DNA from 2 places in the Guptibacillus hwajinpoensis genome. Region 2 is predicted to be linked to the other one. Evidence: a T-box and tRNA genes for the amino acid it is inferred to sense, from the RefSeq annotation. Region 2 holds a T-box; the other holds one or more tRNA genes.
The links. A T-box is a leader RNA that pairs with one kind of tRNA and senses whether it is charged. The one in region 2 lies ahead of tyrS (tyrosine--tRNA ligase), so its partner is inferred to be a tRNA-Tyr.

Region 1 (7,357 bases), 1.6 Mb from region 2:
TTTTCTACCATCTTCAGAACGAATTTTCATAGCACGCTCATTCGCTACAACAAACTCTCGGCCATCTCCCGCGATATGATTATACACGCCGTGTTCCATCGCATGCAAAAGGGTACTTTTACCATGATAGCCTCCGCCAACAATCAACGTAATCCCTTCCTTTATCGCCATGCCTTCTAAAGGTTCATCACGATGGGGAATCGGTAAAGCTATTTCCATCGAGGCTGGCGACTGAAATGGGATCACCTTACTCGTTAGAGGCCGATCGCTAATGCCACTCTCACGCGGAAGTATTGCATCGTTTGCCACAAAAGCTACGTATCCGTTCTCAACCAGGTACTCCCGGATTGCCTGCTGTTGATCAGCCAGGTGTAGTGCTTTCGTTACGGTTTGTGCTTTTAATGAAAATAAGGACTTATCTAATATCTCAGGCAATTGGTGAAGCAACATTTGTTCAGCTTGCTTCCCGAGGACTCGCCTTCCCTGTGCAGGTAAACCAAGTGACAAACAAACGGTAATGGTCTCCTCTGAAATCGTCACAGCTGATCGCTCAATCACTTTTTGGCCCGGTACATCGATGTGGATGAGGCCACTCTTTCCAGTGCCCTTAGAACGTCCACTGTGTCCATGAATAGCGTCATCCACTTTTCTCGCTATCTCATCTTCCGTTCGAATTCTTCTCACTGCTGTGTGGAACCATTCTTCATCTACAATTGTTTGCAGACGTGGTATAACCACTCTAAGTCTTGAAGGGCTTGCGAAAGGGTCACCTTGAACGTAATCAATAGACAGCGTGAACTTCGGGAAACGATAACTTCCCCTAATATCTTTATATGCTTTGTAACCTTTACCATCAATTTTCTGCAGTAGCTCTTTCAGTTTCTTCATCTGAGGCGAGCCTCCTTTTAAGCTTCAGTATGGTGAATGTGATAAAATGGACGGAAAATGAACCGTTTGGAGGAAAAAGAAATGACAAAAGTAATCCTCTCTCCATCCATCACAACTGAGATTCCGGAATTCAAAATTGGATATGCTACTTATCATAATATCGTGGTTGAAAATTCACCGCAAATGGTTCGCGGCCGGTTTCAATTTTATCAGGAAACGATGATGATGGACCTTGAAGAAGTAAACTTAAGCGTTTATCCAGCGGTCACAGAATGGCGTTCCGTCTTTAAGAAGTTCGGAACTGATCCTGCTCACTACCGCCCATCATCAGAGGCTTTATTACGTCGATTAAAAAAAGGTGAAGTGTTGCCTCCCATCCATTCTGCTGCTGATATTAACAACCTTCTATCTCTTCAGTATAAAATTCCAATCGGTATATATGATCTGGATGAGATAGAAGGCAGTATTACCATTAAAGTAGGTAATGAATCAACTTCCTATGAGGGATTGAACGGGCGCAATATGATATTTACCAACAAGCTACTTTCCGCGGATGCTCGAGGTCCGTTCGGCAGTCCGATTGTCGATTCGAAACGAACGGCTGTAACTGAAACGACAAAAAATGCTATTCAGATTTTCTATATTCAACCTTCTCTCCCAGTCAACGAAGCTCAGAAACTAATCAAGTCTTCTGCAGAAATGTTCAATCAGATTCATGGAGGTCAATACAACTACGATGTTTCCACAAAAATAAATGCATAATAAAAAACGCAACGCTTCGTTAATCATAACGAAACACTGCGTTGGGTAAATGGTGATAATTCGAGGAATTTCTACATCCCTCGCTGATGTAGATAGAATAACACATAATCCTCTTAACAAACAATAGATATTTATAAATTCTTCATAACTTGCTTACATTTTATTAATATCATACTGATCAATAAATTGATTCCATGATTGACCTTTCCACAAACCCCACTCTATAATCAAGGAGACAAGTAGAAAGGAGTATACTTATGGAACCATTCTCTACACCATTTTTTGAAGAGAACTTTCGTCAGTACATACAGAAGAATAGAGACGTTTTCTCCAAACTTGAAGCCATGAACAGCTATTACCGATCTGTTGTCTCTTCGATGATATATGACAACTTAAATAAGAACTCTGAGATTGTTCGCCGCATACGAAATTTAGATGCTGCCTATAAAGCAATCAAACAAGAAAATACAGACGCTTAAGAAGAATGCTCTCTTGTAAAAAGAGAGCATTTCTCGTTATTTTACATCGATATCGCAGGAATCAGCCGAGCATGCTTCTGCATCTCCACCAACAACATCAAGGTTCTTGCTTTCTCCCCCATGCCTTTACTAGTGCCTGTTCAAACACTTCCGAGGGTTGTGCACCTGATACCGCGTACTTTTCATCAAATACAAAGAATGGAACGCCTTGAATGCCAAGTTGACTACCCATCGATTCATCCTAACGTACTTCTTTTTTAAACTCTTCTGTACTTAGCATTCGTTTGATATCTAGAGCCTCAAGACTCAAGACCAAGCTCTTCACCAAGTGCTGCAAGTGTTTCATAATCACCTATGTTTCTCGATTCTGTGAAAAAGGCATAGAAAAGTCGTTCCGACATCTCATTCATTATGTCTGATTGGAGAAGTCTATTAAAGAGAAAATGTAAGTGGAAAGCAAAACAAATAAAAAAAGACCTCAACGAGAACGTTGAAGTCTTGATATGATGTATGTAATGGTACCGGTGGTCGGGTTCGAACCGACACTCCTCTCGGAACACGATTTTGAGTCGTGCGCGTCTGCCAATTCCGCCACACCGGCAAAGTACCATATTCAATTCAGGCAGAAAAATTAGTGGTGCCGGAGGCCGGGCTCGAACCGGCACGGAGGTACACCCTCCGCAGGATTTTAAGTCCTGTGCGTCTGCCAATTCCGCCACTCCGGCAGGACTTTTAAAAAAAATATTATATTTGGAGGCGGCACCCGGATTTGAACCGGGGCGTAAGGGTTTTGCAGACCCGTGCCTTACCACTTGGCTATGCCGCCTTAAAATATGGAGCGGAAGACGGGATTCGAACCCGCGACCCCCACCTTGGCAAGGTGATGTTCTACCACTGAACTACTTCCGCAACAAAATGGCTGGGCTAGCTGGATTCGAACCAGCGCATGACGGAATCAAAATCCGTTGCCTTACCGCTTGGCTATAGCCCAAAAATGGGGCGGCTGATGGGAATTGAACCCACGAATGCCGGAATCACAATCCGGTGCGTTAACCACTTCGCCACAACCGCCACAAAATCTGATTTTAGTTAAATTGGCAGGGGTAGTAGGACTCGAACCCACACCGGAGGTTTTGGAGACCTCTGTTCTACCTTTAAACTATACCCCTATCAAAATGGTGGAGGGGGACGGATTCGAACCGCCGAACCCTGAGGGAGCGGATTTACAGTCCGCCGCGTTTAGCCACTTCGCTACCCCTCCAAATTGACAATTACCATTGTAATACACATCGTATGATAGCGCAATGGAAATTGATCCCTTTCCGAAAAAATGGTGCCGGCCAGAGGACTTGAACCCCCAACCTACTGATTACAAGTCAGTTGCTCTACCAATTGAGCTAGACCGGCAACATGGTGGCTCCGGACGGAATCGAACCGCCGACACGAGGATTTTCAGTCCTCTGCTCTACCGACTGAGCTACAGAGCCATGTTTATGATTAATAAATTCATCATAGAAAATTATTCGATGTAAATGAATTTTATTGGTTGCGGGGGCAGGATTTGAACCTGCGACCTTTGGGTTATGAGCCCAACGAGCTACCGAACTGCTCCACCCCGCGACAATATGAATGATTTCATGCTGTACCTGCTTCAATATGCAGTGTACTGTTTCTTACTCTACAAGGTTATGCTACGATGTGTATCCGACGAAACAACTCGATGTTGTTTCATTGATGTATCGCTCGTTGCTCCACCCCGCGACAATTTATGAAAATGAAAATGGCGGTCCCGACGGGAATCGAACCCGCGATCTCCTGCGTGACAGGCAGGCATGTTAACCGCTACACCACGGGACCTTAGAAAATGGTGGAGGATGACGGGCTCGAACCGCCGACCCTCTGCTTGTAAGGCAGATGCTCTCCCAGCTGAGCTAATCCTCCACAGAGTAAATATTATATGTGAATAAAATTGGTGACCCGTACGGGATTCGAACCCGTGATACCGCCGTGAAAGGGCGGTGTCTTAACCGCTTGACCAACGGGCCAGTTCTATTATGTAGGGTGGTGGCGGAGAGCGAGGGATTCGAACCCTCGAGACGGCTTTGACCGCCTACACGATTTCCAATCGTGCTCCTTCGGCCACTCGGACAGCTCTCCATGGCTCCACAGGTAGGATTCGAACCTACGACCGATCGGTTAACAGCCGATAGCTCTACCACTGAGCTACTGTGGAATAATTTTAGCCTGGCAACGTCCTACTCTTGCAGGGGGAGATCCCCCAACTACCATCGGCGCTGAAGAGCTTAACTTCCGTGTTCGGCATGGGAACGGGTGTGACCTCTTCGCCATCATTACCAGACTTATGACTGACTTCCACTATGTAGTGATTAGCCAGAGACAAAATATATCATACTATATTTAGCCTTTGTTATCAAGAGAATTTTTTATTCCCTGAAAACTAGATAGCACGTACAACGTTTTCCAATAATCTTTTCTGCGCTGTCCAGTTCCGCAGGCTACATTTTTGCCCATTTCGCTCTTTCACTTCAGGCGAAAAACGCCTTACGTTCAAGATCTCCAATGGTCTACGAATGTGACCAAGCCTGCTTCGCTTTTCGTTGTCCAGCTACGTAAGCCAAATCCTCGATGGTTTCACCTTTTTCGCCTGACGACGCATAAAGCGCGTCTGACTCAAAAGCTTCCAACGCTTATCGGATGTAAACGGCTTACTTCGCTTTTCGTTTTTAGGTTAAGCCCTCGATCGATTAGTATTCGTCAGCTCCACGTGTTGCCACGCTTCCACCCCGAACCTATCTACCTCATCATCTCTAAGGGATCTTACCAGCTTCATGCTGTGGGAAATCTCATCTCGAGGGGGGCTTCATGCTTAGATGCTTTCAGCACTTATCCCTTCCACACGTAGCTACCCAGCTATGCTCCTGGCGGAACAACTGGTACACCAGCGGTGTGTCCATCCCGGTCCTCTCGTACTAAGGACAGCTCCTCTCAAATTTCCTGCGCCCGCGACGGATAGGGACCGAACTGTCTCACGACGTTCTGAACCCAGCTCGCGTACCGCTTTAATGGGCGAACAGCCCAACCCTTGGGACCTACTTCAGCCCCAGGATGCGATGAGCCGACATCGAGGTGCCAAACCTCCCCGTCGATGTGGACTCTTGGGGGAGATAAGCCTGTTATCCCCAGGGTAGCTTTTATCCGTTGAGCGATGGCCCTTCCATGCGGAACCACCGGATCACTAAGCCCGACTTTCGTCCCTGCTCGACTTGTAGGTCTCGCAGTCAAGCTCCCTTGTGCCTTTACACTCTGCGAATGATTTCCAACCATTCTGAGGGAACCTTTGGGCGCCTCCGTTACACTTTAGGAGGCGACCGCCCCAGTCAAACTGCCCACCTGACACTGTCTCCGCACCGGATCACGGTGCTGGGTTAGAATGTCAGTACAGCCAGGGTAGTATCCCACCGACGCCTCCATCGAACCTGGCGGTCCGACTTCTATGGCTCCTACCTATCCTGTACAAGCTGTACCAAAATCCAATATCAGGCTACAGTAAAGCTCCATGGGGTCTTTCCGTCCTGTCGCGGGTAACCTGCATCTTCACAGGTACTATAATTTCACCGGGTCTCTCGTTGAGACAGTATCCAAGTCGTTGCACCTTTCGTGCGGGTCGGAACTTACCCGACAAGGAATTTCGCTACCTTAGGACCGTTATAGTTACGGCCGCCGTTTACTGGGGCTTCGATTCAGAGCTTCTCCCGTAAGGGATAACCCCTCCTCTTAACCTTCCAGCACCGGGCAGGTGTCAGCCCCTATACTTCGCCTTACGGCTTTGCAGAGACCTGTGTTTTTGCTAAACAGTCGCTTGGATCTTTTCACTGCGGCTCCCCTGGGCTATTCACCCGAGGAAGCACCCCTTCTCCCGAAGTTACGGGGTCATTTTGCCGAGTTCCTTAACGAGAGTTCTCCCGATCGTCTTAGGATTCTCTCCTCGCCTACCTGTGTCGGTTTGCGGTACGGGCACCTCTTTCCTCACTAGAGGCTTTTCTTGGCAGTGTAGAATCAGGGACTTCGGTACTTAATTTCCCTCGCCATCACGACTCAGCCTTCACGGTGAACGGATTTGCCTATTCACCAGCCTAATCGCTTGGACGCGCATTTCCAACAGCGCGCTCTCCCTATCTTCCTGCGTCCCCCCGTCGTTCAAACGGAAAGGAGGTGGTACAGGAATATCAACCTGTTATCCATCGCCTACGCCTTTCGGCCTCGGCTTAGGTCCCGACTAACCCTGAGCGGACGAGCCTTCCTCAGGAAACCTTGGGCTTTCGACGGACAAGATTCTCACTTGTCTTTCGCTACTCATACCGGCATTCTCACTTCTAAGCGCTCCACCAGTCCTTTCGGTCTGACTTCACAGCCCTTAGAACGCTCTCCTACCATTGTCGTAAGACAATCCACAGCTTCGGTGATACGTTTAGCCCCGGTACATTTTCGGCGCAGCGTCACTCGACCAGTGAGCTATTACGCACTCTTTAAATGATGGCTGCTTCTAAGCCAACATCCTGGTTGTCTAAGCAACGCCACATCCTTTTCCACTTAACGTATACTTTGGGACCTTAGCTGGTGGTCTGGGCTGTTTCCCTCTCGACTACGGATCTTATCACTCGCAGTCTGACTCCCGCGGATAAATCGTTGGCATTCGGAGTTTGACTGGATTCGGTAATCCGGTAAGGACCCCTAGTCCAATCAGTGCTCTACCTCCAAGATTCTTGCCGCGAGGCTAGCCCTAAAGCTATTTCGGAGAGAACCAGCTATCTCCGGGTTCGATTGGCATTTCACCGCTACCCACACCTCATCCCCGCATTTTTCAACATGCGTGGGTTCGGGCCTCCATTCAGTGTTACCTGAACTTCACCCTGGACATGGGTAGATCACCCGGTTTCGGGTCTACAACCACGTACTCTGTCGCCCTATTCAGACTCGCTTTCGCTGCGGCTCCGCCTTATCAGCTTAACCTTGCACGGGATCGTAACTCGCCGGTTCATTCTACAAAAGGCACGCTGTCACCCATTAACGGGCTCCAACTAGTTGTAGGCACACGGTTTCAGGTTCTCTTTCACTCCCCTTCCGGGGTGCTTTTCACCTTTCCCTCACGGTACTGGTTCACTATCGGTCACTAGAGAGTATTTAGCCTTGGGAGATGGTCCTCCCAG
Region 2 (7,357 bases):
GCTTCTACCAGGCAGAACTTTGCTGACTTTTTGTCTAACTGTTGATAGGCCTTTCCGATTTCTTCCACATAGCCTTCTAGAAAAGAGGTCATTAGAAATTCGGCTAAACCTTTTTTTCCACCAAAATAATAGGAGATAAGGGCTACATTCACTTCTGCTTTCCCGGCAATATCACGGACAGATGTTCCATTAAATCCCTTCGTATTAAAAAGATGAATGGCGGCCTGGATAACACTTCGCTTCGATCCTGTATCTCGCTCCTGCTTCACTAGGAACCACCTCCAAATTCGTCTATCCTCTTAATACTCATTCGTTAGTTTTTCACGCTTTCCTCTATCAATCGTACGACAAAATATGTGTATTAACTTGCAAAATTTGATATGATTAGCATAATTTCGAGGTAAGAAAGAGGTGTATTGGCTTGTTTGAAGTCGAATCCTATTCAGGTAAGAAAGAAAAAAATTATCAAATGGTTATTAAACAATTACGAGCACTGCTAGAAGGCGAAACAAACCAACTCGCTAATTTAGCAAATGCGTCTGCTTTATTAAATCAATTTCTAAATGATGTAAACTGGGTTGGCTTTTACCTTTATGAAGAGGCAAGTGATCAACTTGTACTAGGACCGTTTCAGGGGCTTCCGGCCTGTGTTCGTATCCAAAATGGTAAAGGCGTTTGCGGTACGGCTTCTAAAGAAGGAACAACCATGAGAATAGAAAATGTGCACGAATTTCCTGGCCACATCGCATGTGATGCTGCATCCAAATCTGAAATTGTTGTTCCGATGTATGCTTCTGGAGATCTTCTTGGAGTATTGGATATCGATAGCCCCAAAATTGGTCGCTTCGATGAAATTGACCAAGAATATTTAGAAAAGTTCACTGCTGCACTGCAAGATTATTTGTAAGGTTATATAAAAGCCGTCTGGTAGATCACCACCATTGATCTCCAGACGACTTTTTTATGATTCTAGAGCCTGGAGAAGATCATCCCAAATATCCTCCCACGCCTCTAACCCAACTGACAACCGAATAAGCGATTCACTGATCCCCATTCTTCTTCTTTCTCCATCAGGTACAACTGCATGTGTCATTGTTGCAGGGTGTTGAATAAGTGACTCAGCATCTCCGAGACTTACCGCAATTTTAATCATCTTAAGTCTATTCATAAATACCTGCGCTTCCTTTTTACCCCCCTCAAGTTCAAAACTAATAAGCCCACCAGGGTACTTCATCTGCTTCATAGTGATTAAATGTGAAGGCGATGATTTAAGCCCTGGATACATCACATTTCTCACACGGGGATGCCTATTTAGCTTTTCAACTATGTTTCTGGCATTATCACAGTGGCGATCCATCCGAATCGGTAATGTTTTTAAGCCTCTTAGCAATAACCAGGCATCAAAAGGAGAAAGAATACCACCTATGTCTTTTTGTGTACTTTTTGCAATCGACGTGATTGTTTCTTGGTCTCCAGCTACCAGCCCAGCTATAACATCACCGTGTCCACCAATGTATTTAGTCGCACTATGCAACACAATGTCACACCCATACTCCAGAGGCCGCTGCAAATATGGTGTTGAGAACGTATTATCAACCACAACTTTAATCCCCTTTTCTTTTGCAATGGAGGAAACCATCTCAAGGTCGATTACTTTTAAAGTTGGATTAATCGGGGTTTCAATATAAATGACTGCCGTATTAGGACGAATAGCTCCTCTAATTTGGTCTTTCGAATCTAAAGGAAGCAAATCGTGATCTATTGAGAATTTATCTTTTAACATGTTGAGCAAACCAAAAGTACAGCCGTAAACTCCTTCGGAACAAAGGATGTGATCTCCTGAACGAACGAAGTTCATCAAAACTGCTGAAACAGCAGCCATTCCTGAACCAAACGCTAAGCCAGCTTCCGCATTTTCAAGCGAAGCGATTCGTTCTTCGAGCATGCGAACGGTAGGATTTCCAAGTCTTGAATAAATATAGCCAGGTTCCTCACCTGAAAATCTTTTTTCCCCAGCCTCAGCTGTTTCAAATGTAAACGTTGACGTCTGGTAAATAGGTGATGCAAGACTGTTGCAGTGCGCTTTAGCTTCATAACCTTCATGAATCGCTTTCGTTTCAAATCGATGTTCCTTATTCAACTTAAAGCCCCCTCCATCTCAAGTCACTTTCTTTATCCACTCTCATTGTAAGCGCTTTCTATTATAAGGTGAAGAGGTTATTATTTTTCACCAATTAAAAGGTTGAGAGATTTAAAAACCGTTTGATCCGCTTATTCAAAAGCAAAAGTTGACACGATTCTCTGAAAGAGGTACAATTGCATTTGTGTAAAATAAGAATGGGCAGCAGCGTGACGGGCTGCGATTTCATTGTGTTCCTTTAAATAGGTACGCCGCGTAACCTCCGGCTGTCGAGGTGAAGGCGTGTGAAAACACAATGTGCGCAAACCGGAATCACGACACTGTTTTTATTTTATACCAATAAAAATGGTATAAAGGAGGAGCTAATTATGGCTCGTTATACAGGACCAAGTTGGAAAATTTCTCGTCGTCTTGGTATTTCTCTAAGTGGAACAGGTAAAGAATTGGAAAAGCGTCCTTACGCTCCAGGTCAACATGGACCTAACCAGCGTAGAAAGCTTTCTGAATATGGACTTCAGCTTCAAGAGAAGCAAAAGCTTCGTCACATGTACGGCATGACTGAGCGTCAATTCCGTCGTCTATTCGATGATGCTGGTAAAATGAAAGGTGTTCATGGTGAGAACTTTATGGTTCTTCTTGAATCTCGTCTTGACAACCTTGTTTACCGTCTGGGTCTAGCTCGTACTCGCCGTCAGGCTCGTCAGCTAGTTAACCACGGTCACATCACAGTTGATGGCAAGCGTGTTGACATTCCTTCATACCGCGTAGCTACTGGTCAAGTACTAAGCGTACGTGAGAAGTCAAACAATCTTGATATCATTAAAGAAGCAATCGAAGTAAACAACTTCGTTCCAGAATACCTTACTTTCGATGCAGATAAGCTTGAAGGTACGTTCTCTCGCCTTCCTGAGCGTTCTGAACTTCCTGCAGAAATCACTGAAGCTCTTATCGTTGAGTACTACTCTCGTTAAGCTGTTTCACAAAACCCCGGAATTTATTCCGGGGTTTTTATTTTGTGTCAAAAAAAACAGGCTCCCTTGAATTCAGAAGAGCCTGCTCCCTTTCTATTAATAAGTAAGAAGGAAATATTTCTTCTTACCTCTTCTAATGATTACATATTGATTTTCAATCTGATCGGATTCAGAAATGACTTTTTCCAATTCCTGAAAACGTTCGCCATTGATATAAACCGCTCCATTTTTAATATCTTCTCTTGCCTGACGCTTAGAAGGTGAAATTCCTGCTTCTACGAGAAGATCAATTAGTCCCTTTTCACGATCTTCTACATGGTAGGAAGGTACATCCTTAAAGCCAACTCTAATTTCTTCCGCCGTCAATTGCTTAATGTCACCACTAAACAGGGCCTCTGAAATGTTAATAGCCTGTTGAAGCTTATCATCCCCATGCACAAGTTTCGTCACTTCTTCTGCAAGTGTGCGATGCGCTTCTCTCTTTTCGGGAGCCTCCACGTGCTTGGATTCAATCTCTTTGATTTCTTCAAGACTTAAGAAAGTGAAGTAGTTAAGAAACTTCACCACATCACGGTCATCTGAATTGATCCAGAACTGATAGAACTCGTATGGCGATGTTTTATCAGCATCTAGCCAAATCGCACCACCCTCAGATTTACCAAACTTCGATCCATCACTCTTCGTCACAAGAGGGAATGTTGCACCATAAGCCTTTGTTGATTCTTCGCTTCCTTCTTCTTTACGAATTAATTCAAGGCCTGCTGTAATATTCCCCCATTGATCGCTTCCTCCTATTTGAAGGCGGCAATTTTCTTTACGGTAAAGTTGTAGAAAATCATAAGATTGAAGAATCATATACGTAAATTCAGTAAATGAAATTCCCGCTTCAATACGTGAAGTGACGGAGTCCTTTGCAAGCATATAGTTTAATCCAAAATTTTTACCCACATCACGTAAAAATGGAATGACATTTAATTCACCAATCCAGTCGTAGTTGTTAACGGCTTTCGCAGAATTCTCACCCATTTCAAAATCCAAAAAGCGAGCGAGCTGCCCCTGTAACTTGTTTGTCCACTCTTTAACGATATCTTCTGAGTTCAATGTACGTTCATTAGACCTCCCGCTTGGATCTCCAATTAAACCAGTAGCACCCCCAACGAGCGCAATTGGCGTATGTCCTGCTAACTGGAACCTGCGAAGTGCTAGTACCGGCAGGAGATGACCAATATGGAGACTATCTGCTGTTGGATCAAACCCCGAATAAAGAGCAATTCGGTTCTCTGTAAGTTCTTTTTCAAGTCCCTCTCGATCAGTCACTTGATTGAGAATACCTCTTGCTTCTAATTCATCTAAAATGTGCATTTTTTCGACTCCCTTTGTCATTAGTATTGGTTTGTGAATTATTAAAATTCTCGGAGGTGACCTAGAAAAAAGCATATAAAAAACCCGCCCCTGGTAAAGGGACGAGTTTGATCGCGGTACCACCCTTGTTGAAGAAAGTTACATTTCTCCCACTTAGTCAGTATAACGGACTGATCCCGTCTAATGCTACACAGACACAAAAGTCCTTCCCATTAGATGCTCATGGAAGTAATTCGCATTTTCCTTTATGCTGATTCACACCTACCACCAGCTCTCTGAAAAAGGGAGAAAAACACTACTTCGTCCAATCAATGCTTATCACTCTTAAAACACTATTTAAATTAATATCACAAAGCTGTAAATGTGTCAATTTTAACACTATGATATCTTTTAACAGTTTATACAAATATCGACGACATATGCTATAATAAATGGGATTAATTTGAGGAGGTATAGGGATGCGAGAGCTTTTTTCTTCTATCAGGCAAAAGTGGAACGCGTTCATTGATAGATTGCAAGAATACAACATTTTATCCGGTTCAAGAATTGCTTACAAAGTCATCTGGAATCTTTTCTTAATTTTTCTTGTGCTTGGTCTCATGGGAAGTTTTTTCGCCGGTGGTGTTGGTGCGGGGTATTTCGCATCTCTTGTGAAAGATGAACCGATTCGCTCTTACGATGAGATGAAGAGAGACGTTTATAACTATGAAGAAACCAGTGAAGTTTATTTTGCTGGCGACGTTCTTCTTGGAAACTTTCGTTCAGATATCGAACGTAAGGAAGTTGATTTAAAAGACGTTTCTCTCCTTCTGCAAAAAGCAGTCATTTCTACTGAGGATGAATATTTTTATGATCATGAAGGAATTGTTCCAAAAGCAATCGGACGAGCAGTCCTTCAAGAAGTTACTAATTCTGAAGATCGAAGCGGCGGAAGTACATTAACGCAGCAACTCGTCAAGAACCAGATTCTAACGAGAGAAGTTTCTTTTGAACGAAAAGCTAAAGAAATGCTACTCGCTCTTCGCCTCGAAAATTTCTTCGAGAAAGATGAAATTCTAGAAGCCTATCTTAACATCGTTCCTTATGGACGAAATGCTTCTGGTAATAACATTGCAGGTGTTCAGGCTGCGTCACAGGGGATCTTCGGTGTGAATGCCAATGACTTAAACCTACCACAAGCTGCTTTTATTGCTGGTATACCCAAAAATCCTTATACATACACTCCATTTACGAATTCTGGAGGAGTTAAGGAAGATCTTTCTGCCGGTATCGACCGAATGGAATTTGTTCTTTACAGAATGTATCAGGAAGAAACAATCACAAAAGAAGAGTATGATGAAGCCCTTGCCTATAACATTGAAGAGAATCTAGCGAAGTCCACTCCTTCACCTGTTGAGAAATATCCTTATTTGACTTTTGAAATTGAGGATAGGGCAAAGAGAGTTCTTGCTAAGCAAATTGCTAATGAAGAAGGATATAACGGCGATGAGCTTGCAAAGAGTATCGATTATTATAATCAAATTAGTTACAATGCTAACATTTCAGCCAATTCTACTACTGAAATCGCCAAGAGCATGGGTCTTAAATGGGAAAAAGTACAGGAAGATTCCGAAGTTTTTGTTGAATTCATGAATAATGCTGAAATAGAACTTCGTAAAAATGGGTACAAAATCCACACTACAATCAATAAAGATATGTATGACGCTATGAATCAAGCACGAGATGAAGTTCTGGATAATCCAAATTATTTTGAAGGACCAAAACCAGCATCTGTGCAGGATCCTGAAACAGGTGAACTCATTAGTAAAGAGTTTCCAATGCAGGTCGGAAGTATTCTGATTGAGAATAAATCAGGGGAAATTCTATCTTTCATTGGTGGCAGAGACTTCGATGTGGAGCAATTAAATCATGCCACAGACGCTTACCGCTCTAATGGTTCTACAATGAAGCCATTACTTGACTATGCACCAGCAATGGAAGAAGGTAAGGTACAGCCGGGGTATATTATACCTGATCTACCATCAGATAATTTTGAATGGCTCCCTAAAAACTATGGGGAAAATTATCATGGGCTTGTAACAGCTCGAACTGCATTAGAGAAATCATATAACGTTCCAGCAGCGAGAATATACTTTAAGATGGACCCATACAAGGCAACAGAATATTTGATGAAAATGGGCTTCAGTACGTTAACCCAGGCAGATCGCGTCAACGCTACCACTTCTATCGGATCACTTGAACGCGGAGTAAGCGTAGAAGAAAACACGAACGCATTTGGTACATTTGCGAACGGTGGCCAATTCGTTGACGCTTATATGATTGATAAAATCGTTGATCGTGACGGAAATACGATTTTCGAACATAAACCAGAGCCTGTGGAGGTATTTAGTCCACAAACCGCGTATCTTACGATTGATATGATGCGTGATGTCATTAGTCAGGGTACCGCTCAAGATATTCCAAATAAGTTGAAGTTCGCTTCTGATTGGGCCGGTAAAACTGGGACAGGACAGGATTACGTAGATGCATGGTTTGTCGCAACAAATCCGAATGTCTCACTTGGTGTTTGGACTGGCTATGACCAGCAGATGAGTATGGATTCAAACCTGTACTCCAAACGAAACAAAAACCTCTGGGCTCTATTCGCTAATGCTGCTTATGATGCGAAACCAGAAGTAATGGACCCTGAAGAATCCTTCAAGATGCCGACTGGGATTGTGCGCAGATCCTTCTGTGGCATTTCAGGCAAGCTAGCTTCTGATCTATGTCAAAAAGCCGGTCTTGTCCAAACGGATCTCTTCAATGCGAAATATGTGCCAACTGAGGTCGATGACAGCCTTACTGAAGGACGTTATGTTGTAATCAATGGTAATACCTTCGAAGC

Region 1: it has a tRNA-Tyr gene. The T-box ahead of tyrS (tyrosine--tRNA ligase) is inferred to sense a tRNA for this amino acid. The anticodon was not compared.

What each region holds. Positions count from the first base shown of each region.
Region 1 is NZ_CP156674.1:1,734,629-1,741,985, forward strand. It holds gene ABFG93_RS08915 (ABC-ATPase domain-containing protein) at 1-888, opposite strand, end outside; gene ABFG93_RS08920 (B3/B4 domain-containing protein) at 970-1,650, shown strand; gene yvfG (protein YvfG) at 1,908-2,129, shown strand; gene ABFG93_RS08930 (DsbA family oxidoreductase) at 2,227-2,361, opposite strand; tRNA gene ABFG93_RS08935 (tRNA-Leu) at 2,646-2,730, opposite strand; tRNA gene ABFG93_RS08940 (tRNA-Leu) at 2,765-2,854, opposite strand; tRNA gene ABFG93_RS08945 (tRNA-Cys) at 2,881-2,955, opposite strand; tRNA gene ABFG93_RS08950 (tRNA-Gly) at 2,964-3,038, opposite strand; tRNA gene ABFG93_RS08955 (tRNA-Gln) at 3,046-3,120, opposite strand; tRNA gene ABFG93_RS08960 (tRNA-His) at 3,125-3,200, opposite strand; tRNA gene ABFG93_RS08965 (tRNA-Trp) at 3,225-3,298, opposite strand; tRNA gene ABFG93_RS08970 (tRNA-Tyr) at 3,306-3,390, opposite strand; tRNA gene ABFG93_RS08975 (tRNA-Thr) at 3,461-3,536, opposite strand; tRNA gene ABFG93_RS08980 (tRNA-Phe) at 3,541-3,616, opposite strand; tRNA gene ABFG93_RS08985 (tRNA-Met) at 3,673-3,749, opposite strand; tRNA gene ABFG93_RS08990 (tRNA-Asp) at 3,911-3,986, opposite strand; tRNA gene ABFG93_RS08995 (tRNA-Val) at 3,995-4,070, opposite strand; tRNA gene ABFG93_RS09000 (tRNA-Glu) at 4,100-4,174, opposite strand; tRNA gene ABFG93_RS09005 (tRNA-Ser) at 4,195-4,286, opposite strand; tRNA gene ABFG93_RS09010 (tRNA-Asn) at 4,288-4,362, opposite strand; rRNA gene rrf (5S ribosomal RNA) at 4,372-4,488, opposite strand; rRNA gene ABFG93_RS09020 (23S ribosomal RNA) at 4,875-7,357, opposite strand, start outside.
Region 2 is NZ_CP156674.1:3,367,104-3,374,460, reverse strand. It holds gene refZ (forespore capture DNA-binding protein RefZ) at 1-269, opposite strand, end outside; gene ABFG93_RS17360 (GAF domain-containing protein) at 422-907, shown strand; gene megL (methionine gamma-lyase) at 962-2,140, opposite strand; gene rpsD (30S ribosomal protein S4) at 2,509-3,111, shown strand; gene tyrS (tyrosine--tRNA ligase) at 3,208-4,473, opposite strand; T-box leader at 4,568-4,794, opposite strand; gene ABFG93_RS17340 (transglycosylase domain-containing protein) at 4,932-7,357, shown strand, end outside.